DNA from 3 places in the Paenibacillus yanchengensis genome. Region 3 is predicted to be linked to each of the others. Evidence: riboswitches for the same ligand, from Rfam matches in the RefSeq annotation. Region 3 holds a riboswitch; each other region holds the start of a gene.
What was found. Region 3 has a riboswitch for cyclic di-AMP ahead of ACFSTH_RS19750 (C40 family peptidase). Riboswitches for the same ligand answer to the same signal wherever they lie in the genome.
Positions count from the first base shown of each region.

Region 1: linked by a shared signal. The riboswitch ahead of ACFSTH_RS02730 (KamA family radical SAM protein) and the one ahead of ACFSTH_RS19750 (C40 family peptidase) in region 3 are both predicted to bind cyclic di-AMP.
Region 2: linked by a shared signal. The riboswitch ahead of ACFSTH_RS11925 (hypothetical protein) and the one ahead of ACFSTH_RS19750 (C40 family peptidase) in region 3 are both predicted to bind cyclic di-AMP.

Region 1 covers NZ_JBHUMH010000010.1:81,731-90,103, reverse strand. Annotated here, with positions in the region: gene ACFSTH_RS02750 (ABC transporter substrate-binding protein) at 1-594, shown strand, start outside; gene ACFSTH_RS02745 (Glu/Leu/Phe/Val family dehydrogenase) at 815-2,074, shown strand; gene ACFSTH_RS02740 (diaminopimelate dehydrogenase) at 2,113-3,090, shown strand; gene infC (translation initiation factor IF-3) at 3,209-3,700, shown strand; cyclic di-AMP (ydaO/yuaA leader) riboswitch at 3,724-3,872, shown strand; gene ACFSTH_RS02730 (KamA family radical SAM protein) at 4,052-5,185, shown strand; gene deoC (deoxyribose-phosphate aldolase) at 5,372-6,037, shown strand; gene ACFSTH_RS02720 (S-layer homology domain-containing protein) at 6,152-8,373, opposite strand, start outside.
Region 2 covers NZ_JBHUMH010000044.1:7,458-15,830, reverse strand. Annotated here, with positions in the region: gene sigW (RNA polymerase sigma factor SigW) at 1-274, shown strand, start outside; gene ACFSTH_RS11945 (zf-HC2 domain-containing protein) at 370-1,014, shown strand; gene cdaA (diadenylate cyclase CdaA) at 1,189-2,034, shown strand; gene ACFSTH_RS11935 (CdaR family protein) at 2,027-3,520, shown strand; gene glmM (phosphoglucosamine mutase) at 3,534-4,877, shown strand; cyclic di-AMP (ydaO/yuaA leader) riboswitch at 5,302-5,496, shown strand; gene ACFSTH_RS11925 (hypothetical protein) at 5,646-6,053, shown strand; gene kdpA (potassium-transporting ATPase subunit KdpA) at 6,223-7,905, shown strand; gene kdpB (potassium-transporting ATPase subunit KdpB) at 7,931-8,373, shown strand, end outside.
Region 3 covers NZ_JBHUMH010000063.1:172,477-180,849, forward strand. Annotated here, with positions in the region: gene hisC (histidinol-phosphate transaminase) at 1-441, opposite strand, end outside; gene ACFSTH_RS19745 (glutamine--tRNA ligase/YqeY domain fusion protein) at 494-2,176, opposite strand; cyclic di-AMP (ydaO/yuaA leader) riboswitch at 2,399-2,559, shown strand; gene ACFSTH_RS19750 (C40 family peptidase) at 2,563-3,039, shown strand; gene ACFSTH_RS19755 (MFS transporter) at 3,677-4,933, opposite strand; gene ACFSTH_RS19760 (hypothetical protein) at 5,037-5,330, opposite strand; gene motA (flagellar motor stator protein MotA) at 5,462-6,262, shown strand; gene ACFSTH_RS19770 (flagellar motor protein MotB) at 6,246-7,055, shown strand; gene rluF (23S rRNA pseudouridine(2604) synthase RluF) at 7,149-7,853, opposite strand; gene ACFSTH_RS19780 (ATP-binding protein) at 7,876-8,373, opposite strand, start outside.

The DNA.
Region 1 (8,373 bases), on a different contig from region 3:
TTGTGGAACCCAAAGTTAAAAAATCAAATTTTACTTGCGGATGGCGCTCGTGAAGTAATCGGTATGGGGCTGAATAGTTTAGGGTATTCTTTGAATGATACAGACCAGCTACATTTGCAAGAAGCGATGAAAAAATTAAACCAATTAACGCCGAATGTGCGTGCAATTGTTGGGGATGAAATCAAAATGTTGCTTGCGAATGAAGAAGCGGCTGTCGGGCTCGTCTGGTCGGGTGATGCTTCGGAAATTATGGATGAAAATGAAGCGCTAGATTATACTGTTCCGCAAGAGGGATCTAATTTATGGTTTGATAATATGGTAATTCCTACGTCTGCTCGTAATATCGAAGGTGCGCATCAGTTTATTAATTTTATGCTCGATCCAGAAGTAGCGGCGCAAAATGCTGAATATGTTGGGTACTCTACTCCTAATAAAACAGCGCTTGAATTGTTACCAGAAGAAATTTCTACAGATGAACGTTTCTATCCGGATGAACAGTTAACAACTCGTCTCGAAGTGTACAATAATTTGGGTATTCGTATGCTGTCCTATTATAACGAACTATTTTTGCAGTTTAAAATGCATCGAAAATAAAAAAATAAGGTTACCAAATGAAGCGAATACAGTTGTGACGTAATCGTTACAATTGTAAAAATTGGGAAGAATAAAGCGCTTTTCGACCCAAATTGGACAATTTCCTAAAATTATATATAAAAATTTATGAAAAACTGCTTTCAAAAACCGGTTTGACAGGTTAAAATTATTAAATCGGCTATGCCTCGAGTCGAATTTCATTATAAAGGACTGAGAAGGTATGACAGCAACTACGGTTAAAGAGAGTTTAAACCCCTATGAGATTGCTCAGCAGCAGGTGGATGCAGCCGCAAAGCTGTTAAAACTGCCGGAGCATGTCATCACTTTATTGAAGCATCCAAAGAAAGTTTTATCGGTTAGCTTCCCTGTGAAAATGGACGACGGAACGGTGCGAGTATTTGAAGGTTTTCGTGCACAGCATAATGACGCGATCGGACCTACGAAAGGTGGCATTCGATTCCATCCAGACGTAACAATGGACGAAGTAAAAGCTTTATCGATGTGGATGAGTTTCAAATGTGGAGTAGTAGGCTTACCATATGGCGGTGGAAAAGGCGGTGTTATCTGTAACCCGCAAGAACACAGCAAAGCAGAAATTGAACGAATCAGCAGAGCGTTTATGGAAGCTATCGTTGATTTCGTTGGACCGGACAGAGATATACCAGCGCCTGATGTGTACACTACTTCCCAAATTATGGGTTGGATGATGGATGAATACAGTCGACTGAAAGGAAGATATTCACCGGGTGTTATTACGGGCAAACCGTTGATCATTGGTGGTTCCAAAGGACGGACAGAAGCGACTGCTCAAGGTTGTGTGTATACGATATTAGGCGCACTTGAAGATAAAGGATTGCAAGCAGAAAATGCAACCGTAGCTGTTCAAGGTTTTGGTAATGCAGGTAGAATTGCCGCTCGCCTTCTTGCGGAAGCAGGATGCAAAGTAGTGGCGGTAAGTGATTCCAAATGCGGATTGTATGATCCGAATGGTTTGGATGTATCGATACTTGAAGACTTGAAAGATAATGCTAGCCTCGCTGATTACGGACAAAATTGTGTAATTACTAACGCTGAGCTACTTGAATTAGAAGTAGATATCCTCGTACCAGCTGCTCTAGAAAACGTAATTACAGCCTCCAATGCAAACAACATCAAAGCAAAGATTGTTGCTGAAGCCGCAAATGGACCTACAACTCCGGAAGCAGACCGTGTATTGTTTAACAAAGGAATTACAGTTATTCCTGACGTACTAGCTAATGCTGGTGGTGTTACGGTATCTTATTTTGAGTGGGTACAAAACTTGCAACATTACTACTGGAGTGAGCAAGAAGTGTTAGATCGTCTAAAAACGAATATGATCATTTCTTACGAAGCAGTTCGTGATATGGCGACAGAGTTTAATACAGATTTTAGAACAGCTGCTTATATGATTTCGATCAAACGGATCGCTTCTGCAATGGAAGCTCGTGGTTGGATTTAAATCACATTGCGTTAAAAAAGTTGAAGGATGATGAATCAGTGAATAATACAGTAAAAATCGGTATTGTTGGCTATGGCAATTTGGGTCGTGGGGTGGAACTAGCTGTTAATCGCAGTTCCGATATGGAACTTGTTGCAGTGTTTACACGCCGTGAACCATCGTCCATTCAAGCTTCTGTACCTGCTTATACGATAGAAGATGCTGCAAAATTTGTAGATAAAATAGACGTGATGGTATTATGCGGTGGGTCAGCTACCGATTTGCCAGAGCAAGGACCTTTGTTTGCTCGATCGTTCCATACAGTAGATAGTTTTGATCGTCATGCTAAAATTCCCGAGTATTTTGCGGCTATGGATGAAGTGGCGACTGCTGCTGGAAAGATTAGTGTTATATCGACAGGCTGGGACCCAGGATTATTTTCTTTGCACCGTATGCTCGGTGAAGCTATTTTACCGGAAGGTAATGAGTATACATTTTGGGGGAAAGGCGTTAGCCAAGGTCATTCCGATGCGATTCGCCGCGTTCCCGGTGTGAAAAATGGTGTACAATATACGATTCCCAGTGAAGATGCGGTGCAGCGTGTTCGTGATGGAGAAAATCCAGACCTAACAACAAGAGAAAAGCATATTCGTGTATGTTATGTTGTAAAAGATGTACATGCGGATGCGGATAAAATAGAAAGTGAAATCAAAACGATGCCCAACTACTTTGCGGATTATGACACTACCGTTTATTTTATTACGGAAGAGCAATTGCAAGCAGAGCATGCGGCTATGCCACATGGTGGAACGGTTCTACGTAGTGGAACTACAGGTTCAGGCAACAAACAAATTATGGAATTTGGTTTGCAATTAGGCAGTAATCCAGAGTTTACAGCAAGTGTAGTTGCTGCTTCGGCTCGTGCAGCTTACAAAATGGCGGCTGCAGGACAACGTGGAGCAAAAACAATTTTTGATATTCCACCAGCCTATTTGTCATCGGAATCTCCAGCAAGTTTACGCAAACGATTATTATAAGTCATTATCATATAGTTTATAGATTGAACTACTAAAGCAAAGTAGCAGGTTTTGGATAAACCACATGCCGTTATCCAAAACCTGTTATTTGTATAGTGCAGTAAGGAGGAAATCCAGTTTGAGCCGTGTTATTAAAAATGAACAAATTAAAGCTGCTGAAGTTGTGTTAACTGGTTTGGATGGGGAGTCATTAGGAATAGTAACTCGTGAAGATGCAATGCGGCTCGCTAAGGACGCTGATGTTGATTTAGTATGTACTTCATTGCTCGAAAGCCCTCCACCTTGTCAATTGATTGCTAAAGGTGAAGCAAATAGACAGCGTGATCAACGTAAAAAAGCAGAAAGCAAAGCAACGAACGCAAGTAAACCAAAAGAGTTACGTCTGACTGTCCAAATCGAAGAACATGACTATGATACGAAATGTAGGCAAGCACAAAAATGGTTGCAGCAAGGAGAGCAAGTGTTGTTAACGGTCAAAGTGACAGGTAAGCAGTCGGCACAAGCAAAACAATTAGTGGAGCGACTAGTTACTGACCTAGCTATTTACGGTAAAAAGCAATCAGGTATCCAACAAAGTGGTAAGCAAGTAGCCGTCGTTTTGTCGCCTTGACGTGCAGCTTGTTTATCAAGTACACTATAATCACGCTTAATTTCCGATCATTCGAATCGGGAAGCGGGGGAACCAATTTTGTGGGGCGAATAAATTAGTACAGCTGCTAATTTTAGGGGACCATCTTACCCGAGTCCGTCAGCTAACCTCGTCAGCAGTGGATGGGTCATCAGCATCATAAGATAACTTCAATCAAGTGTGACCCTGATTAGTCAATAGAAAGCTATGTGCGCAGTAGCAGTCTATTGTCTTGCGGAGCTTATTGCTCAGCCGGGGTTATTTTTGTTTTTCTAGTAAGACCCAGCTTAAATCCACTGGTGAAGCGTACAAATCAGATTGGGAGGGATTTGTATGGCACAGCCAAAGTACATTATTAATTTGGATCGATTAACAGACATTCCAGAAAGTGAACGAGAGAAACTAAAGCCGATTACGGAGAAGTTTGCATTTCGTGTCAACGATTATTATTTATCTCTCATTGATTGGCAAGATCCTGATGATCCGATTCGGCGGTTAGTTATCCCCAATGAAGGAGAGCTACTGGAGTATGGTCGTTGGGATGCATCGGATGAAGAAGCGAATTACGTTGTACCTGGTTGTCAGCATAAGTATGGGACGACGGCACTGCTGATTGTATCGGAAGTATGTGGAGCGTATTGTCGTTATTGTTTCCGTAAACGATTGTTTCGCAACGATGTGAAAGAAGCAGTTTCCAATGTTGATCCCGGCATTGCGTATATTGCTGCTCATCCGGAAATAAACAATGTTTTATTAACTGGTGGTGATAGTTTAATACTCGGGACGCCGAAATTACGAACTATTATTGAGCAATTACGTCAAATTGAACATGTGAAAATTATTCGACTTGGTTCCAAAATGCCGGTCTTTAATCCAATGCGTATTTATGAAGATGAAGGATTATTAGATTTAATTAGACAATATTCCACTCCTGAAAAACGCATTTATGTAATGGCTCATATTAATCATCCTCGAGAAGTAACCGAACAAGCAAAGCGTGGCTTTGACGCGCTGCATGATGCAGGTGCTATCGTCGTCAATCAAACTCCTATTATTCGAGGCATTAATGATAATGCCGATACGTTAGCAGAGCTACTTGATATTCTATCGTGGGCTGGTGTGACACCTTATTATTTCTTTATCAATCGCCCTGTAGCTGGTAACAATGATTTTGTCGTTCCGTTGGCAGATGCCTATCGATTAGTAGAGCAAGCAAAAGCTAAAACTTCTGGTCTAGGCAAACGAGTCCGATTGTCGATGAGTCATTCTTCTGGAAAAATAGAAATATTGGCTATTGAAAGTGGCAAAGCTTATTTAAAATACCATCAAGCTCGGGAAGGAAACTACGGGCAATTTATGATATTGGATTGTCCACCTGATGCTGCGTGGTTCGATGATTTGCCTGGAAATGAACAGTATTGGAATAAACCAACAATTGATGACAAAGAAGAGGTGCTGAGCAGCTAAACGGCAACAAATCATATGGCACAAGTACAGAATATCATCTTCCGTATTGCATACAGGGGTAGCTTGTTGTTCACCGAGGCAAGCTTTATAATGACTATAAAGCTGAACAATGAAGTTACTGTCAGTTGATAATGCGGAGGAGGAGTATTCTACATGGATGAAAAAACAGGTGAAATAATAGATAAAATGATACAGCAGACGCAGGTAGAGCCATCGTTAGCTGCCATGATTGATCATACGATTCTAAAAGCGGATGCTACAATCAGTGAAATAGAGCAATTGTGTGCTGAAGCGCTACAGTATCGTTTTGCAACGGTATGTGTGCATCCGTGCCATGTTGCGAGAGCTGCTGAATTACTAAACAGTGAAGTAGGCATTACAACGGTAGTTGGTTTTCCGCTTGGAGCATCAACTAGTGCAGCGAAAGCTTACGAAGCAGAACAAGCGATTCGTGAAGGTGCTACTGAAATTGATATGGTACTTAATATTGGTTTGTTGAAGTCTGGTCAAGTAGCAGCAGTAGAGGCGGATATTGTAGCGGTAGCGGCTGTATGTCGTGAACGAGCAATATTGAAAGTAATATTAGAAACTTGTTTGCTGACAGATGAAGAAATCGAAACAGCTTGTCGTTTGGTTGTGCAAGCGGGCGCTGATTTTGTGAAAACATCGACCGGCTTCGGTCAAGCAGGAGCGACAGAACATCACCTAACGTTAATGCGCAGCGTAGTTGGTCCGAATATTGGTGTGAAAGCATCAGGAGGCATTCGTGACCGTGCTACAGCGCTACAGATGGTAGCTGCTGGTGCTAATCGAATAGGAGCTAGCGCAAGTGTTGCTATCGTAACAGAATAATAGCTAAACAAGTCAACGATTAAGCAGCTAATGTAATATTTAACATAACAAAAAGAAAACAGGTAAGCCACAGAAAAGGACCTACCTGTTACTTTATTGTTAACTCGTTGTTTGTTAATTGCGAATAGGTGCTTCATACAAGTCTGCTCGTTGTTGCAAATAACGGAAAAAGGCGGTCGAAGCTTCCGCACGAGTAACCGTTTTGCCAGGCATAAACTTCTGATCGGTTAGCGACATAATATCCAATCCAACGACGATAGCCACTTGTCCTTTTTTGTTAATATTTTTTGCATCTTTAAAGTTTGTGTTAAAAATAGACTCATGATCGGCTAATGTGTTATAACCAAGTGCACGTACGATTAATTCAGCCATTTCTTCTCGTTTTACAGGTTCTTCCGGATGGAAGGAACCATCGCCAATGTCAATCAAGTTTTGTTGCAATGCAAACTCGACATAAGCAAAGTAATCAGAATCAGTTTCTACATCTTTGAAAGTTGGTTGTTCTTGTGGTGAACCAGCATCATTGGCTGTCATCTGTTCTGTTTCCGACATCATAATATGTCGGTTTTGGTTTTGTGCCAATACTAGCATTTTAATTAATTCTCCACGTTTGATCGTTTTATTCGGTTCCACTTTTCCATCATTTAGCTCAAGTGCTTTGTAAGCAATCATCAATTCTAACTGAGATTCTGCCCAATGCCCTTTAATATCGCTGGCTTGTGGCAATTCTAGTTTCGTTGGTAGACCTTTTTCGCGATTAAGCCACTTACCAGTCGTTGCATCCAACCAAACCTCTTCGTGCAATGCTCGAGGTGATAATTGATAAACTAATTCCACTTCATACTTTGTATCTACTTTGTCTAGTGACTCTCCACTTGCCTGCATCAAATTATATTTTTCGATTGGCAGCGGTTTGTTATCGTACCAGTATTGCTGTACAAGGCGATAAGTAAGCTCCGCGCGGTAATATTCTAGCCATTGTTCCATCAATTGATCGTTAGCGACAATCGTTGGTGCTTTGCTTGGATAGTCAAGCGGTATAATGTTAGAGCTAAAGCTTGCAACCTGACCTGTTCTAGCGTCGATAGCAACATTAATGTAGTCGTATTGTGTTGTTGCTCCATGTACTTTATGAGCAAATTCAATATAGTAAGAGAACTGATCGTTTTCATTTACATTTTTGTACCGTTCTGGATCAGGTTTAACTACATATAGTTCATGAGTAAGCCAAGGAAGCTGTTTTTTGATCGTTGCTTCTGCTTTGCTTATTGCTTCATCAAGCGAAAGGATTGCTGGTTTTGTTGTTTCATTTGCTGGTTGCTCATACATATAATAATGATAGTTTCCTATCGTACCTGTTTTAGCATCGACGGTAGCTGAGACGCTGCCCAAATCTTTTTTACCATCTTTTATCGTCCATTCCAAATGCCATACTTCTACAGATTCATTCACTCGCTCATCTACATGTTCTTGGAAGCTACTATACTGTAATTCCGCATTTTTAGGAAGAAACATTGTTTCTTCGACGATTTTGGCTGCTGCTTGCTCATCTGTTATTTGTTTGGTAGGTTTTTTCGATATCGGTGTAGCAGTTAAAGGTTTCTCCGCTACTTGTTCTTGATTAGAACGATATTGTTTTGGGTTGCTTACTTTGCCTGTCACAGCATCAATAGCATAAGCAGGTAATTCTTGAATAAGGATAGGTTTTGCTAAGCTTTGATTTGTATTATGTGGAAGTACATATTTTAGCTGTGGTTTAGCTGCTGCAATGATTGCTTTGCGTGCTGCTTCCGCATTCATATAGTTTGTTATTTTAGGAAATTTAATCGTTTCGTCCCAAACCATACTAAAGCCATTGATGTGTCCTTCGCTATTAATTTGCAACATGACGTAGTTATTGTTAAAAGATACGCCATTCACTATTCGATCATAGCGCAGCGTATGGTTGACTTGTCCTGTTAACGGTGGCAAGACATCTTGACCAAATTGCTCATTAAATTTCAGTTGATCGATATATTCTGCCGCTACTTGTTTCAGAAACTTATCTGCAAGTGGCTTAGCCGCATCCCGATTGACCTTAAGAGGATAAGCTGGTTTCGCGGATGGATTATTGAGATACGTTTGAAATTCTAGTAGTTGCCCTGTATTAGCATCCAAAGAAACACTAATATTACCTTTGTATTTGCCGTTTTCTTTTTTAACAAAATCAAGATTCCAAAGCTGACGTTTACCTTCTGCTAGAAGTACGTTGGATAGACTTGTGCTCTGTAGTTTGTAATCTTTGGGGACATGTACTAATTTGCGAGCGTACTCTTCCGCTTTGTTTTTTGCAATTT
Region 2 (8,373 bases), on a different contig from region 3:
ATCGGATTATGAAGGTTTGGATGGCTATTCGATGATGCCAAGCGACGAAACAACACCTGAATCAGAGCTGATATTGACGGATACTCAGCGCATTATTCGAGAAGCGATACAATCGTTACCACCAAAGTATAAAACCATCATGGCATTGCGGTATATGAATGAGTTATCTTTACAAGAGATAAGTGAAATTGTAGAGATGCCAGTGACAACGATCAAAACAAGAGTACACCGAGGACGAGAAATGTTGCGGAAAAAATTGGAGCATCGTTTGTAAACGCAGTGTAAAATAATAATGAAACATTTTGTAGGGAATAACGTATGTAAAAGTGAGCTTGTAATTATGTAGTGGGAAAGAAGGGACTGGCTACTATGGAGTGCAAAGTTGCCATTGGCATGATGCATGATTACTTAGACGGTGAGCTTAGCCATGATCACGTTTCATTATTGAAGTCGCATATGGTAAGCTGTCCTTCTTGCAGTAATCATTTTGAGCAGTTGGAGAAAACAGACGCATCAGCTTACCTTGTATTTGAAGTGATGGAGTCAGAGGCGAAATATGATCAAGCTGCTTCTGAGCAGCTGCAGGCGAAAATATTAGCGAATATTACTCCTCGTAAAAAGCAACGCAATGGAGTAATAAAGTACGTTTATCGTCATCCGTTTGTTGCCGCTGCTATTATATTTTGTGTTGTTATGTTGACAGGGTTGTTAGCTTCATGGGGTGGGCAAACAGATCTGGTTATATCTATAGCACCTGAAGATATAGATCAGCTAGTTATTGAGCAAGGAACAATCATTGTACCAGAAGGTGCACGGTTAAGTGGAAATTTAACAGTCGAAAAGGGTCATTTGGAAGTGCGAGGAGAAGTAATTGGCAATATTACAGTAGTTGATGGCGATATGCTACTTGCTTCTACTGGAAAAATTGTCGGTCAGGTGAAAGAAATAAATCAAACGTTGGATTGGTTTTGGTTTAAAATATCTTCTGTTTTCAACAATTTAACTGCTAATTGAACTTCCCTATCTGTATAGGGAAGTGTTTTTTTATGCATATATGTCAAATATGAAGATATATTAAAACTAATTTTGCAAATTCGCCAATTCGATGTAAAATATAGAGAGCATGGTGACTGCTACGCCCTGCAAAAATGATAGAAAGAAATGCAGTTAGCTGCTGGGGGTCTGCTCATGAACTATTTCTTGGATACGACATGGCAAGATTGGATCAAAGATGCAATAGATATTGCTATTGTTACATTTATTATTTATAAAATATTAGTACTAGTAAAAGGAACTCGAGCGGTACAATTGCTTAGAGGGATAATCGTTCTAGTCGCCACATGGGCAATAAGTATGTGGTTTAACCTATATACGCTTAAATGGCTGATGAATCAAATGTTTACACTTGGTATTTTGGCGATTATTATTATATTCCAACCGGAATTACGACGAGTATTGGAACAGCTTGGTCGGGGCAATATATTTTCACGTTCTTCTTTATCGATTGAACGACAGGATCTTAATTATCAAATAGATGAATTAATTAAAGCAATTCAATTTATGTCTAGTCGTAAAATAGGAGCATTGATCGTATTTGAGCGGCAGACTGGTATTAGTGAGATGATCGAGTCAGGTGTACGGATGGAGTCTAAAATTAGTGCAGAGCTATTGATGAATATATTTACGCCTAATTCTCCGTTACATGATGGAGCGGTTATTATTCGCGGCAATCAAATTATGGCTGCTGGTTGTTATTTGCCATTGTCAGAAAATCCATTTATTAGTAAAGAATTAGGGACGAGACATCGCGCTGCAATCGGAGTTACTGAAGTAAGTGATGCTTTAGCAGTCATTGTTTCGGAAGAGACAGGGCAGTTATCTTTGACGATGAATGGGATGATTGTCAGAGATATTAATAAGGAGTCGTTAATTTCAAAATTGTTTGAAGAATTACTACCCAAATCATCGAATTCCAGTAAACGGCGATCAGCAGTAGTTTCTTGGTGGAAACAGAAAGGAGATCGCAATGGATAAATGGTTTAATCATCCAACTGTACTTAAAATAATTGCATTAGTTATTGCATTATTATTATGGGCGGTCGTACATATTGACTTAGAAACTAAGCCACAGATGGGAACGTCTAATTATAATACAACAATTATTGAAGCAGTGACCATTGTTCCTGTTGGACTTGATACCAAGCGTTTTAAGCTTGCTGGCATGGAACCAACGGTCGCTAATTTAGTGGTAGGCGGTAGAATTACCAGTTTTTATAACGCTGCAGACGAAGATTATGTTGTTAATATCGATTTATCGAACATGAAAGCGGGATTTCATGAAGTACCGTTGTCTGTTAAACTGCCAAAAGGTATTCAAAAAGTGGAATTGTTTCCACAATCAGTTATAGTTAACATTGAAGAGATTATGACTAATAGTTTTGATGTGGAAGTGGTTACTAAAGGAAGTCCACAAGCTGGGCTAGTTGTGGGGACACCGGTGATTTTGTCGGAACCAGGTGGTAAAGTGGAAGTGACTTTAACTGAAAATGAAATGGTACGTGTGAAAAAAGTAGTGGTAGAAGTAGATTTGACGAATGCAGATAAGACAGTAGTCAGTAAAAAAGCACGTCTGATAGCGTTGGATTCAGAAGGTAACGAAGTACCGAACGCTCAGATTACACCGGAAACGGTGCATGTGGAAGTGCCAGTGAATTGGCCAAGTAAACAAGTACCATTGCAAATTCGCTATTCTGGAGCTTTACCAAGCGGATCTAGCATCTTATCTGTGGAGCCGGAAGTAGAGCAAGTAACAGTGTTTGCGGAACAGCATGATTTGGAGCGTATTTCAATATTTGATGGTTATATCCTTGATTTGTCTAAAGTAAAAGAACCTGGTGAATATGTTATTAAAGCATCTGCAATTGAAGGGGTTAAATCCGTCACTCCAGCAGAGCTGAAAGTTACGATTAACGTTGAAAATTCTAAGACGAAGCAGTTATCGGCGTTGCCGATCACCTTTCAAGGTAAGCCACTGGGAGAAAGTGTGAAAATAGTTGCACCAGATTCTGGGAAGATAAATTTATTAGTTAGTGGAACTGAATCAGCACTTGCAAAGTTAAAAGATGATGACATAAGTGTTATCGCTAATATTGCAGATTTACCAGTTGGAAATCATACGATTCCACTTGAAATAGAGCTGCCTCCGTACATTTATCCGGTACAAAATGAGGAGCAAACATTAATGATTGAAGTAGTCGTTGAAGCGGGAACGACAGAGGAAGGGGAGGATGATGGAGATCAAGAAGTCATTGGTCGCCCGGAGGAAATATATCCGACATCTTCACCCAGTCCTAGCACCACTCCAGCGCCATCACCTAGTCCTAGCCCAACCCCGACCCCTGACGGAGGAGAAGATCCGACCAACAGTGGTGTGGGGAGTGGCAAAGAAGAAGAAGTAGGTACTGGCAGCAATAATAGTAGTCGAGCAGAGACAGAGAGCAAACAAAAGCGGATAGGATGAAGGAGCGAATAGTATGGGGAAATATTTTGGTACGGATGGTGTACGAGGAGTTGCGAATAAAGAGTTAACACCTGAATTAGCTTATAAAATTGGACGTGCTGGCGGTTTTGTATTGGCAGGAGAAGCTACTAGACCGACAGTAATCATTGGTTTAGATACAAGGGTGTCGGGTCCGATGCTGGAATCAGCTTTAATAGCGGGATTATTGTCCATAGGGGCAAGTGTCGTGCGTTTAGGAGTTGTATCTACCCCAGTCGTTGCTTATTTAACAAGAGAACTGCAAGCAGACGCAGGTGTGATGATATCTGCTTCTCACAATCCAGTGGAGGATAATGGCATTAAATTTTTTGCAGGTGACGGTTTCAAACTATCTGATGAAACTGAATTAGAAATTGAAAATTTAATCGATCAACCGCTGGATGAGTTACCACGTCCGATTGGAGCAGAAATTGGTACGGTGACTGAATATGAAGCAGCAGGTGAGCGCTATTTACAATATTTGCAAACAACGATTGACCAGCGATTTGAGGGTATGAAGATTGTACTTGATTGTGCAAACGGGTCTGCTTATGATCTTGCGCCAACTGTATTTCGAGAGCTGGGAGCGGATGTAATCACGATAGGGACGACACCGAATGGCTTAAATATTAATGCTGAAGTTGGCTCTACTCATCCCGAACAATTAAAAGCTGCTGTTGTAGCCCATCATGCTGATTTGGGTCTAGCATTTGACGGAGATGCTGACCGTTTAATTGCAATTGATGAGACAGGTGCAGAAGTTGATGGTGATTATATACTAAGTATATTAGGTCATGCGATGAACCAAGCAGGAAAACTGCAAGAGAGCACGATTGTAACGACGGTTATGGCCAATATTGGCTTTTTTAAAGGGGTAGAAAAATTAGGATTACAGTCAGTAAAAACAGCGGTTGGTGATCGTTATGTTATGGAAGAAATGAAGCGTGGTGGCTATAACTTAGGCGGAGAGCAATCCGGACATGTTATTATGCTTGATTATATAACGACCGGTGACGGGATATTGACAGCACTACATCTTGCCAATGTGATGGCTGCTACGAAAAAGAATTTAAGTGAATTAAAAACAATTATGCGAAAATACCCACAAAAATTAGTGAACGTTCGCGTAGATGACAAAAGTAAATTTGATGGTAATGAAGTGATCACAGCAGCTGTGCAGGAAGTTGAAGATAAGTTAGGTGATAACGGTCGTGTACTAGTACGTCCTTCAGGAACAGAATCGCTTATTCGAGTGATGGCGGAAGGACCCGACAAAGCCGAAGTAGATAATTACGTTGATTATATCGCTTCCATTGTGAAAGAACAGTTACGTAGTTAGAGCTAGTACTAATCATTACTGTAGTTAACAAAATGCGAGGCATTATTTTTAAAATAGATATCAAATCAGAAGACGGTACTACTTTCTTGCGAAAGTGAGTGCCGTTTTTTTGCGTTTTTATGTCTAATGTTAGTAACTGTAGTTAGTCATTGTCGAGAAGAGTATTTCCTTGGAAATAATATTGTCGAAAAGGAGTAAAGATCTGCTTTTTATTGTAAATATAAGAGCATGACGACGTGTGGCTGAGATAAAAGGAGATAATGTAATACAGTTGAAGTGAATAGAGGTAAATTGACGATTACTGCCAGTTTGTATCTCTTTACAAATTGTTGCAGTAGGAGTAAGATTCGTTTCAAGCAATTTAATTGACAGGATAAAGGGTATCATCTTAGTTTGTAAACACGGTGATACAGTAATCTTTTATCATTTGTCAGCGCTGAATTTCCACTGGAAAACGGGGGAACCAATCGATGGTTTGCTTTCGATGTGAGAGTCGAAGGCAGATGATCAGGGGTGAATCTTATACTAATTAACAACCATGGGTTGATTAGTATAAGTAGGGCTACTCTCACAGCCCGAATCCGACAGCTAACCTCGTAAGCGTACCATCAGACAAAGCTTTCAGTAGCATTGTGTGATAGAGAGAGGCAACATTTGTCATCCATAGACACGGTTTATTTTCCTGTGCCTAAGAAGCTGACGAAGAGCTACCTCTTCGTGCAGCTTCTTTTTTGTTGCATACATTTTTGAAAAAGGAGAGCGATCAGGATGACACTGGATGAATTTGTATTAGTGTCAGCACCTAATAAGGCTGGGAAATTATTTTTGGCAGAGCTAGTGAAACGTAATGTTCCGGTTATAGCATTAGCAGCTTGTGATGAAGAAGCGAGATTACTGAGAATGTTAGGCGCACAGCAAGTGATTTTGTTAGATCCGTCGATAGCGAATCCATGGGTTATTCCGGAATGGATGATTAGCTACGTCTATTTATTCGAGCAAGATCTGGCAACATGTTGTCGTTATGTGTCGATCTGCCGTGCATGGACGGGAAGAGCTATCTTCGTTATTACGAACTGTGATCATATTAAAACGATCTATAAAGGGCTTGGCGCTGATTACGTTATTCATACAAATAGTTTGAATGTGTCTTTTTTAATACCACATAATACGCACTAAGCGTGCGACGGAATATAGGTGTAGTGAAATAAAAATAGTTGTACATGGAGGTAGAAAAGGATGGAGGTTGTACTCGTTAGTGTCGTATTTTTGTTTGTCTATTTAGTAATTGCTTTACTGCAAGTAGAGAAGTTATAGAAGATGAAGTGAGATTAGGAGGCAGAAAGTGATGGATTTTATACAGTTGGCAGTGGTCATCATACTTGTAACGTTGATCGTGAAGCCGCTTGGAACATATATGTATTATATTTTTTCAGACCAACCTAATCGTACGGATCGTCTTTTTGGGCGAGTGGAGCAAATGATATTTCGGTTAACTGGCGTGAAGCAACAAGTAGCGATGAGCTGGAAACAATATACGATCAGTTTACTAGTGACCAACGCATTGTTCGTTATGATTAGCTTTGTTATTTTACGTATCCAGCATCTGTTGCCGTTCAACCCAAGTGATGTTGACAGCATGGAGTCGTCGTTATCATTTAATACAGTGATCAGTTTTATGACAAACACCAATTTGCAGCATTATAGTGGCGAAACAGGGGTATCTTATTTTTCACAAATGGCTGTTATTACGATGATGATGTTTACATCGGCTGCGACGGGAATCGTTGTTGCAATTGCATTTATCCGAGGTTTAACTAGTAAAGGCAAAGCGTTGGGTAACTTTTTTAGCGATTTTGTAAAAGCTCATACTCGATTGTTAATTCCGCTTGCTTTTGTAATTATGCTCGTGTTGGTTGGCTTAAAAGTGCCGCAAACGTTGGGCGGAACGATACAAGCAACGACACTTGAAGGAGAGCAGCAACAGATGGCAATAGGACCAGTAGCTTCGTTAGTTTCAATTAAACATTTGGGCACGAATGGAGGCGGGTTTTTCGGAGTTAATTCTTCGCATCCGTTTGAAAATCCTAGCCCACTGACGAACGTGTTAGAAATATTATCGATGTGGTGTATTCCAGCATCATTGACGTACACTTTTGGAAAATTTGCGGGTAAAAGGAAACAAGGCTGGATTATTTTCAGTGCGATGCTAATATTGTTTATCGGTTTTTTAACGTTAACCTATACAGCAGAGATGCGTGGTAATCCAGCGTTGTCATCGCTTGGTGTAGATACGTCACAGGGAAGTATGGAAGGAAAAGAGACGCGATTTGGTATCGCTCAGTCGGCACTGTTTACAGCAGTAACTACAGCAGCAACGACAGGTACGGTTAATAATATGCATGATACGCTGACACCACTTGGCGGAATGGCTGCCATGTTCCAAATGATGCTCAATAGTGTTTTTGGCGGTGACGGTGTTGGACTTGTCAATATGTTGATGTATGCGATACTGGCTGTCTTTTTATGTGGTTTGATGGTTGGTAGAACGCCGGAATTTTTAGGTAGAAAAATCGAAGCGAAAGAGATGAAGTTAATTGCCATTGCAATTACAGTGCATCCACTTATTATACTTGTGCCGACAGCTATAGCTGTATTGACAGAAGCAGGAGTGGGAGCAATCAGTAATGGCGGATATCATGGTTTGTCGCAAATATTATATGAGTTTACGTCATCTGCTGCTAACAATGGCTCTGGATTCGAAGGATTAAGCGATAATACATCCTTTTGGAATATAACTACAGGCATCGTGATGCTGCTCGGTCGCTACGTATCGATGGTTGCTTTACTTGCGGTAGCAGGGTCCATGGTACAGAAACAGCGACTTCCAGAAACGATTGGAACATTGCGAACAGATAATCGATTGTTTGTAACCATATTAATTGGAGTCGTTATTATTATCGGCGCTTTGACTTTTTTACCGGTATTAGCGTTAGGTCCGATTGCTGAACATGTAACTCTTTTCAAATAGAATGAAATAAATGGAGGAAGTAAAGATGAGTATCGATCAAAAAACGAGTAATTCTTCCAAAATAATAAAAGAAGCACTAGTAAGTAGCATAGTAAAATTCAATCCTGTTCATATGATCAAAAATCCGGTGATGTTTGTCGTAGAATGGGGTGCTTTACTAGTCCTGTTGATGATACTGTTTCCTCATTATTTTCAAGCGAATGGGAGTAGAGGTTTTAACATTGCAGTTTTTGTTATTTTGTTAGGAACAGTATGGTTTGCGAACTTTGCGGAAGCATTGGCGGAAGGTAGAGGGAAGGCGCAAGCAGCGTCACTCAAAAAAACAAAACAAGAAATTATGGCTCGTAAATTAGTGGGCGATCAGATTGAGGAAGTTGCTGCGACAGAGCTGCATATCGGGGACATTGTTCAGGTGACGGAAGGAGAAATGATTCCTGGTGATGGGGAAGTAATTGCGGGCGTAGCGTC
Region 3 (8,373 bases):
GCCACTTTGATTACCTGCAAAAAGGTCAATCGGCAACTTAAATTGCTCATCAAGTGTAATAAGCTTTGGTGTTAATCCGCATAGCTTAGCATAAACCTTATAAAAACTATACGTTATATCCGGAAACATCACTGGTTTCGCTGGATCAAAAAAGGCCATAAAGGCTAACGCTAATATTTCGTCCGATCCATTGCCAACAAATGTTTGTTTCGGAGACACACCATAAAAATCCGCTGCCGCTTGTACCAAATCGGCACACGTCGGATCTGGATACAAACGCAAATCGCTGTTCACATGAGCTTGCATTGCTGCCATCGCTTTGGGCGAAGGTGGATACGGATTTTCATTCGTATTTAATTTGACATATTTTTTATCTTTCGGCTGTTCCCCAGGTACATATGGTTCTAAAGATTGAGCTAGCGGGCTCCAAAACTTGCTCATCTGCAATTAACTTCCCTTCTATCTATAATAAAAACCTATACTACTTATACTATTAAGCTTTTTTCGGATCAAAAGAACTCTTCAATGATACTGTTCTGTTAAATACTAATTGCTTCGTACTTGAATCTACCGGATCAACATTAAAGTAGCCATGGCGGAAAAATTGAAACTTGTCCTCAGAAGCAGCATCCTTCATATTCGGTTCAACGAAGCCGTGCAATACTTGCATTGAATTCGGATTAATTCGCTCCATAAACGACTTTTCTTCCGTTCCATCCTCTTCTTCTACCAATAGTGGTTCTATTAAACGGAATTGCGCTGGTAATGCTTGCGTCGCTTCTACAAAATGAATCGTTCCTTTTACTTTGCGTTCATTAAAGCCAGAACCACTTTTCGTACGTGGGTCATACGTACAATGTATTTCGATAACGTTACCCGCTTCATCTTTAATCACTTCTTCACACTTAATGAAGTAAGCATGTTTCAAACGAACTTCGTTACCTGGAAATAATCTAAAATATTTATTTGGCGGGTTTTCCATGAAGTCGTCACGCTCAATATATATTTCACGAGAAAACGGAATGGAACGTACTCCCATTTCTTCATTTTCAGCGTTATTTTCTGCTTCTAGCCATTCTATTTGACCTTCTGGATAATTCGTAATAACGACTTTAAGTGGATCTATTACAGCCATCGTTCGTGGCGCTTTCAGTTTCAAATCTTCACGAATAAAAAACTCTAGATTACGTTCATCAACGAGACTATTGTTTTTCGAAACTCCAATTTCACGACAAAATTGACGCAATGACTCCGGCGTATATCCTTTCCGGCGCAAACCACCGATAGTAGGTATCCGAGGGTCATCCCAACCACTAACGATACCTTCATCTACTAATTGCTTCAAATAACGTTTGCTCATTACCATATTCGTTACATTTAAGCGAGAAAACTCGTATTGATGCGGTACAGACTCCATCTCACAGTGCTCTACGACCCAGTCGTACAATGGTCTATGGTCTTCAAATTCTAATGTACAGATAGAGTGAGTGATTTTTTCAATCGCATCACCAAGTGGATGAGCATAATCGTACATTGGATAAATACACCAAGCATCTCCCGTACGATGATGATGAGCGTGAGATATCCGATATAGTACAGGATCACGCATCGTAATATTAGGTGAACCCATATCTATTTTAGCCCGCAATACACGCGATCCGTCTGGAAACTCTCCCGCACGCATGCGAGCAAACAAATCTAAATTTTCCTCTACACTTCTTTCACGATAAGGGCTATTGGTTCCTGGCTCTGTTAATGACCCTCTAGTCTCTCTCATTTCATCTGCCGATAGATCACAAACAAAAGCTAAGTTTTTGCGAATAAGCAATTGCGCACGCTCGTACATTTCTTCAAAGTAATCTGATGCAAAATGTAAAGCTTCCCATTCAAACCCTAACCAATTAACATCTCTTTTAATTGCTTCAACATATTCTGTTTCTTCCTTTAAAGGGTTCGTATCATCAAAACGCAAATGCGTTCTACCATTAAACTCATCAGCTAGTTCAAAATTCAAACAAATAGACTTAGCATGACCAATATGCAAATAACCGTTCGGCTCAGGTGGGAATCTCGTTATAATTTCTTGCACACGGCCGCTGTGCAAATCCTCTAACACAATGTTTCTTATAAAATTTGAAGACGATAATTTAGTATCTATTCCTACATTATTCTCCACTGCGACCAACCTTTCCAAGCATATATTTATTATTCTCTTATGATACACAATAATAGGACAAATTACACTTACATTCGTAAAGGTTGCACTTAATCTTTAAGAAAAGCTTAAGAAAGACTTACAAATTTCATTAATATCTTCTCATTTTCAGCATCTATTAACTATTTCGCAGTACTATATTGTTTGTAGAGTACGTTTTGAGAGAACGACTCCCAATTATAATTCGAAAGCTTGCCTAATTTCCTAAAGGAAAACGGGGGAACCATTTTGGGTGAATTGATCTTATGAATAGCAATGAAGCAACCGCTATTCAGTGGGAAGATCATAGGGGACCTTCAAACCGAACCCCACAGCTAACCTCGTCGGCATCGGAAGGAGTACCATCATTGAAGAAAGTTGCAGCACTTATATTAGGTCTTACGCTTTTCCTATCATTTCAAGCAGGTCAAGCACATGCGGACACGAAGTTAACCGGTATTATTGATAACTTGCTAGGTGTCAAGTACAGCTACGGCGGTACTACGAAAAAAGGTTTTGATTGCTCAGGATTTACAAGCTATGTATTCGACGAAATGGATATTAACTTATCTCGAGCTTCTACAGGTCAAGCTAATGAAGGTTCCAAAGTTAGCAAAGACGAGCTAATTCCCGGCGATCTTATCTTCTTCGATACAAGTGGAGCTAATAACGGTGAAATTACGCATGTAGGGATCTATGTAGGAGATGGCAAGTTTGCTCACGCATCTACTTCCAGAGGAGTAGTTTACGACAAACTTGACTCTAAGTATTACAAACCACGCTACGTAACAGCACGCCGTGTGATGAATGATGATGCTTTCACTACATATGCAGTTGCAAATTAAAAACAAACTGTCCAATAGTCCCTAAAATAAAAGTTGTACGAAAAACCGTAGTGTTTTTCCGTACAACTTTTTTTATTAATATGCTTTTGTAGGAAAATTGCTATCGAGGTACTCTTTCGTCTCCATGTATTTCCTTTTCATCAAACAACTTTTATCCATCTCTAATAATAGCGAACTAAATAGACGGATGAAAGTTCCGAATTTACGTTAATCTGATATAGAGCCATACCAAGAATCCTCCATTGAAAATTGTCTCGGTAACTCCATTCTAAACGAGGTTTGTGGCTATGGCTCCTTTTTTTAGATTCTAGCTATTTACATAAGTATACGGACTTAACTATGCACAAACCCTTTTATACGATTTATCGTACAAAGCTTGCACTCGAACCATCTGCACAAAGACCGTTTATACGATATTTCATACAAAGCTTACGCTACAACTGTCTGTACAAGCCCTTTTATACGATTTATCGTACAAAGCTTACACTCGAACCGTCTGCACACGACCGTTTATACGATTTATCATACAAAGCTTGCATTCCAACCGTCTAAACATAACCTTTATACGATTTATCGTACAAAGTTTCTCCTATACGTCATCTGGACAATCTCTTGTATGATGGTTCATATCATTGCATCACGCTGAGATTTGCGAGTTAGAAATAGTATGCGTGTGTTTTTTACCAATCATCATCAGCACTAGCATCAATACGAATAAGCCTACTACTAATATTGCTAAATAAATTAAAGTTGCTGATATCGTATACTGATCCATAAACCATCCTGTAATCCTTGGGAATATTGCTCCTCCCATACCACCAAAAGCGACACAAAGACTTGTCGTTCGCTCTGTATGCCCTGGCAACAGACCGTTTGCGTATACAAGTGCTATGCCGAATAATCCAGCAAAGAATAGACCCGTCAACGCAATAAACACCAACATTAAAGCATAAGAATTGAATACCGTCATAAAACCAAATACAATAGCAGCTCCCGCTGTCATAATAAATAAAAATCGTGTGTACCCTAGACGCTCAGCTAGAACACCGGCAAAAATTCTCCCCACTACAACTGCTCCCCAAAAGACACTTAATGAAGAAGCAGCCGCTACTTCGGATACACCTGTATGACCTAATAAAATTGCCGGCAAGTAATTGGAGAAACTCATCTCTGTCCCTACATAAAATAAAAAGAACAATACAGCGAACGCTAGAAACGGCAAGGAACTCGCATCATACCCGAATGGTATTTTCCTAGTCGGTTTAAGTGTTGTAGCACCTAGAGCTGTGTTGCCACGCTGTGCGGGTGCAGATGGCTCCTTGTCTTTCGCCTTTTCACTTAAATGATGGTCCACTTCCCCAAAGGATGTCGTTAACCATAATATAAACATGACGGCTGACATAGCCGCTAATATTGGAAACGACAACTGCCATATGTTTTTTTGAATTAAATATGCAGCAGCCAGTGGAATAATTAACGCACCTATCCCAAAAAACGTTTCCAACTTACTCATCGCTGTCGCTTTTCCGTCTTTCGTATACTCGATAATCATAGCGCCAACAATTGCTTCTGTCATACCGAATCCAAGCCCTGCAAGCGGAGCAAAGCTAAGCATAAAACCCCATGGTAATAATAAACTATACGCAGCTTCACTTATCGTCAACATACCGATTGCAAACAATACCGTTGCACGTTTACCAAACCGAGCCGACAGTGCTGGGGTAAATAACACCCCCACCAAAAACCCTAAAAATTGATTCATAATCCATTGCCCACCATCTTTATAACTTAGCTGATAGTGAGCAACTAATTGCTCCAAAATTGAGCCTCCGATAATATGAGCTACTCCAATAAGTAGATAAGAAAAACAACCCAACCATAACAACTTTTTCATTACGTATAAAACTCCTTACTCCACTTCCGATAAATTTGCAGCATTTTTTGTTTAATCTATAGATTTTACCACTTTTTCTACATTATAGCTATAATCGCTTCCATCAAATAAGTCGTACAATTTGCACGATTTTATCGTCCTGCACCACTTCTATAAGATGGCGTTTTGCATTATGGATGACTGTTCCTCGACCAACAACAATGGAATCAACCGTTCCTAAACCAAAAAATATATCGTCCGCTAGCGCTTCCATAACTTCAGACTGTTCTTCTGTCGCCAGCTGCTGCCAATCTGCCAACTCCATCTCAAAAAAAGTATAGCATTCTTCAATTTCACTAACGGCTTTTGTTAATTCCTGCAAAATATCAGCGTACTCTCTAGCATGCCTTACACCCATTTTCCATCAAACTCCCTTAATTTAACCTATAATTTTGCTATTCCTAGTATTTACTCTAACTTCAGCATACCCTTTTGACGATAATAATAGAAGTGGATAAATGCCGAAAACGTATTTTAATGAGGTGCAAAATGAAAAATTCAACAATTATAGGTCTTATTTTAGGACTAGTCGCAGTACTAGGCGGTATGATACTAAAAGGTGCCAAGCTTTCTTTTCTATTAAACCCTGCAGCATTCTCTATCATTATTCTGGGAACAATTGCAGCCGTTATGATCGCTTTTCCAATGTCCGAATTAACAAAGATAGGTAAGCTCTTCAAAATTATTTTTACAGAGCAACCTCTTCCCCCACGCGAACAACTGATTACACAGTTTATGGAGTGGGCTTCTATTACTCGTCGTGAAGGGCTACTTGCTCTTGAAGCTAAGGTGGATGACATAGAAGATCCTTTTCTGCGCAACGGTATGCGCATGATTATTGATGGAAACGATCAAGATCTTGTACGTGATGTTTTGCTAGAAGATATATCCACTACAGAAGATCGACATAAAGCTGGAGCGCTTATATTTACACAAGCTGGAACCTATGCTCCTACGTTAGGTGTTCTGGGTGCCGTAGTTGGTCTTATAGCTGCATTGGCAGATATGAGTGATATGGCGAAACTAGCCTATGCGATAGCGGGTGCTTTTATTGCTACTCTATTCGGTATTTTTACAGGTTATGTCCTGTGGCATCCGATGGCTAACCGTCTAAAAAGAAAATCTAAACAGGAAATTCAATTAAAACTAATGATGCTAGAAGGACTACTTGCTATCCAGTCCGGTGTATCTACTATTGCAATCCAACAAAAACTATCTGTCTTCCTTTCACCAACTGAGCGCAAAAAACTAAGAGACAAGGAGGAACAAGGCGTTGAAGAAAAAGCGTAGGTACGAAGAAAATGATGAGCACATTGACGAGTCATGGTTGATCCCATATGCTGACTTGCTTACTTTGTTATTAGCTCTTTTTATCGTGCTTTACTCCATGAATAGCCTTGATGTCAAAAAGTTTGAAGATATGTCACGCGCGTTTCGAGTTGCTTTGCATAACGGTTCTGGAATGCTCGATATGCCCTCAGCTGTTGAACGAGGTCCGAGTGTAGATAAAGTACCACCTTCCAAAGATAAAAATAATCCAGGGGAGAGTACAGATGCAGCTATTGAGAAACAAATGGAGCAAGAACAAGCGGAGTTCGACCATTTAAAAGGGCAAATTGATGAGTATATCGCTAATAACGGGTTATCGAATGATTTGGAAACTGCCTTGAACATGTCACAACTGCTTATTACCATTAGAGATGGAGCTTTATTCGATCCAGCTCAAGCAACTGTCAAGCCAGAAGCTCGAGAGCTAGCCGTCTCGATCAGTAAAATGCTACAAGAATACCCTGACTATGAAGTCATTATTTCCGGGCATACCGATGATACACCGATGAACAATGCTTACTTCAAATCGAACTGGGATCTTAGCGTCATGCGTGCCATTCGCTTTATGGATGTTATGCTGGAGAACAAAGAGCTGCAGCCGGAACGATTTAGAGCAAGCGGTTTTGGTGAATACCGACCAATTGCCCCGAACGATACGAAAGATAACAAATCGAAGAATAGACGAGTAGAGGTTGCTATCTTACGGTCGTTCACCGATCCTAACAAGCTAGAACAACTAGATGTTAAGAAGTAGCAAGATTAAAGAAACTAGTCTGCCACATCGCACGTCAAGAGCCGCTAACATAAGTCAGCGGCTCTTTTTTTAATTTCCTCTTGAAGCAGGCACTTATCTACGCGGTTTATACTGCATCGATTCGAATAATGTTCCTAACTCTTCTTTCGTCAAATCTCTCCACTGCCCAACAGGCAAAGAACCAAGCTTAATATTCATAATTCTTATCCGCTTCAACTTCGTTACACGATAACCGAACTTTTGGCACATCCTTCTTATTTGCCGATTACGTCCTTCTGTTAACACCATTCGAAAAACTCGCTCGGCTTGTGGTATAACTTGGCAAGGTAAAGTCATACTACCTAAAATATGTACCCCTTCCGACATTCCTTTAACAAATGCAGGAGTAATCGGTTTATCTACAGTTACAATATATTCTTTCTCATGTTTACCTTCTGAACGTAAAATGGGATTTACAACATCTCCGTCGTTCGTAAGTAATATAAGCCCTTCTGAATCTTTGTCCAGCCGTCCAATAGGAAAAATACGCTCCTCATGCCCAACAAAATCGACCATATTACCTTTTATATGCGCTTCAGAGGTGCTGGTAATACCAACTGGTTTATGCAGCATAATATATACATGCTCTTTGTGTGCGCCTACCTGCTGCCCATCCACTCGTACAGTATCTCCCGCTCCCACCTGACTGCCTAATTCAGCAACAATCCCGTTGATCGTCACTCGTCCACTACTTATTAACGTATCTGCTACTCGTCTAGAACAATACCCTGTTTCACTTATAAACTTATTTATTCGCATCACAATCTCTTCAAACCTTTCCTCAAAGTACTTCGCCTAACTGTTCGTCACGACATAATGGAAATAACAAGTTCACTGTTGTGCCGCTACCTTCTTTACTTATTATTTCTAACGTTCCATGATGATTATGAACAATGCTACGACTAACCATAATACCCAGCCCTGTGCCCGATTCTTTTGCTGTAAAGAATGGCTCTCCTACTTTTTCCATCACGTCTTCTGGTATCCCTATTCCTTCATCTCTAATTTCAATTTTCACATTTTCATGCCATTTACGAATCGATATATAAATAGATCCTCCATCAGGCATTGCTTCCATCGCATTTTTTAACAGGTTAATAAACACTTGCTTCAATTGATTTTCTTCGCAAGCAACATAACAGCTTTGCGGTGAAATAATCGTCACAAATTCAATATTATATAAATGAGCTTCACTATCTAAAAAAGTTAACACTTCGCGCAGTATGTCTCGCACATCTTTCTTTTCAAACTTAATCGCTTGTGGTTTGGCTAGAATAAG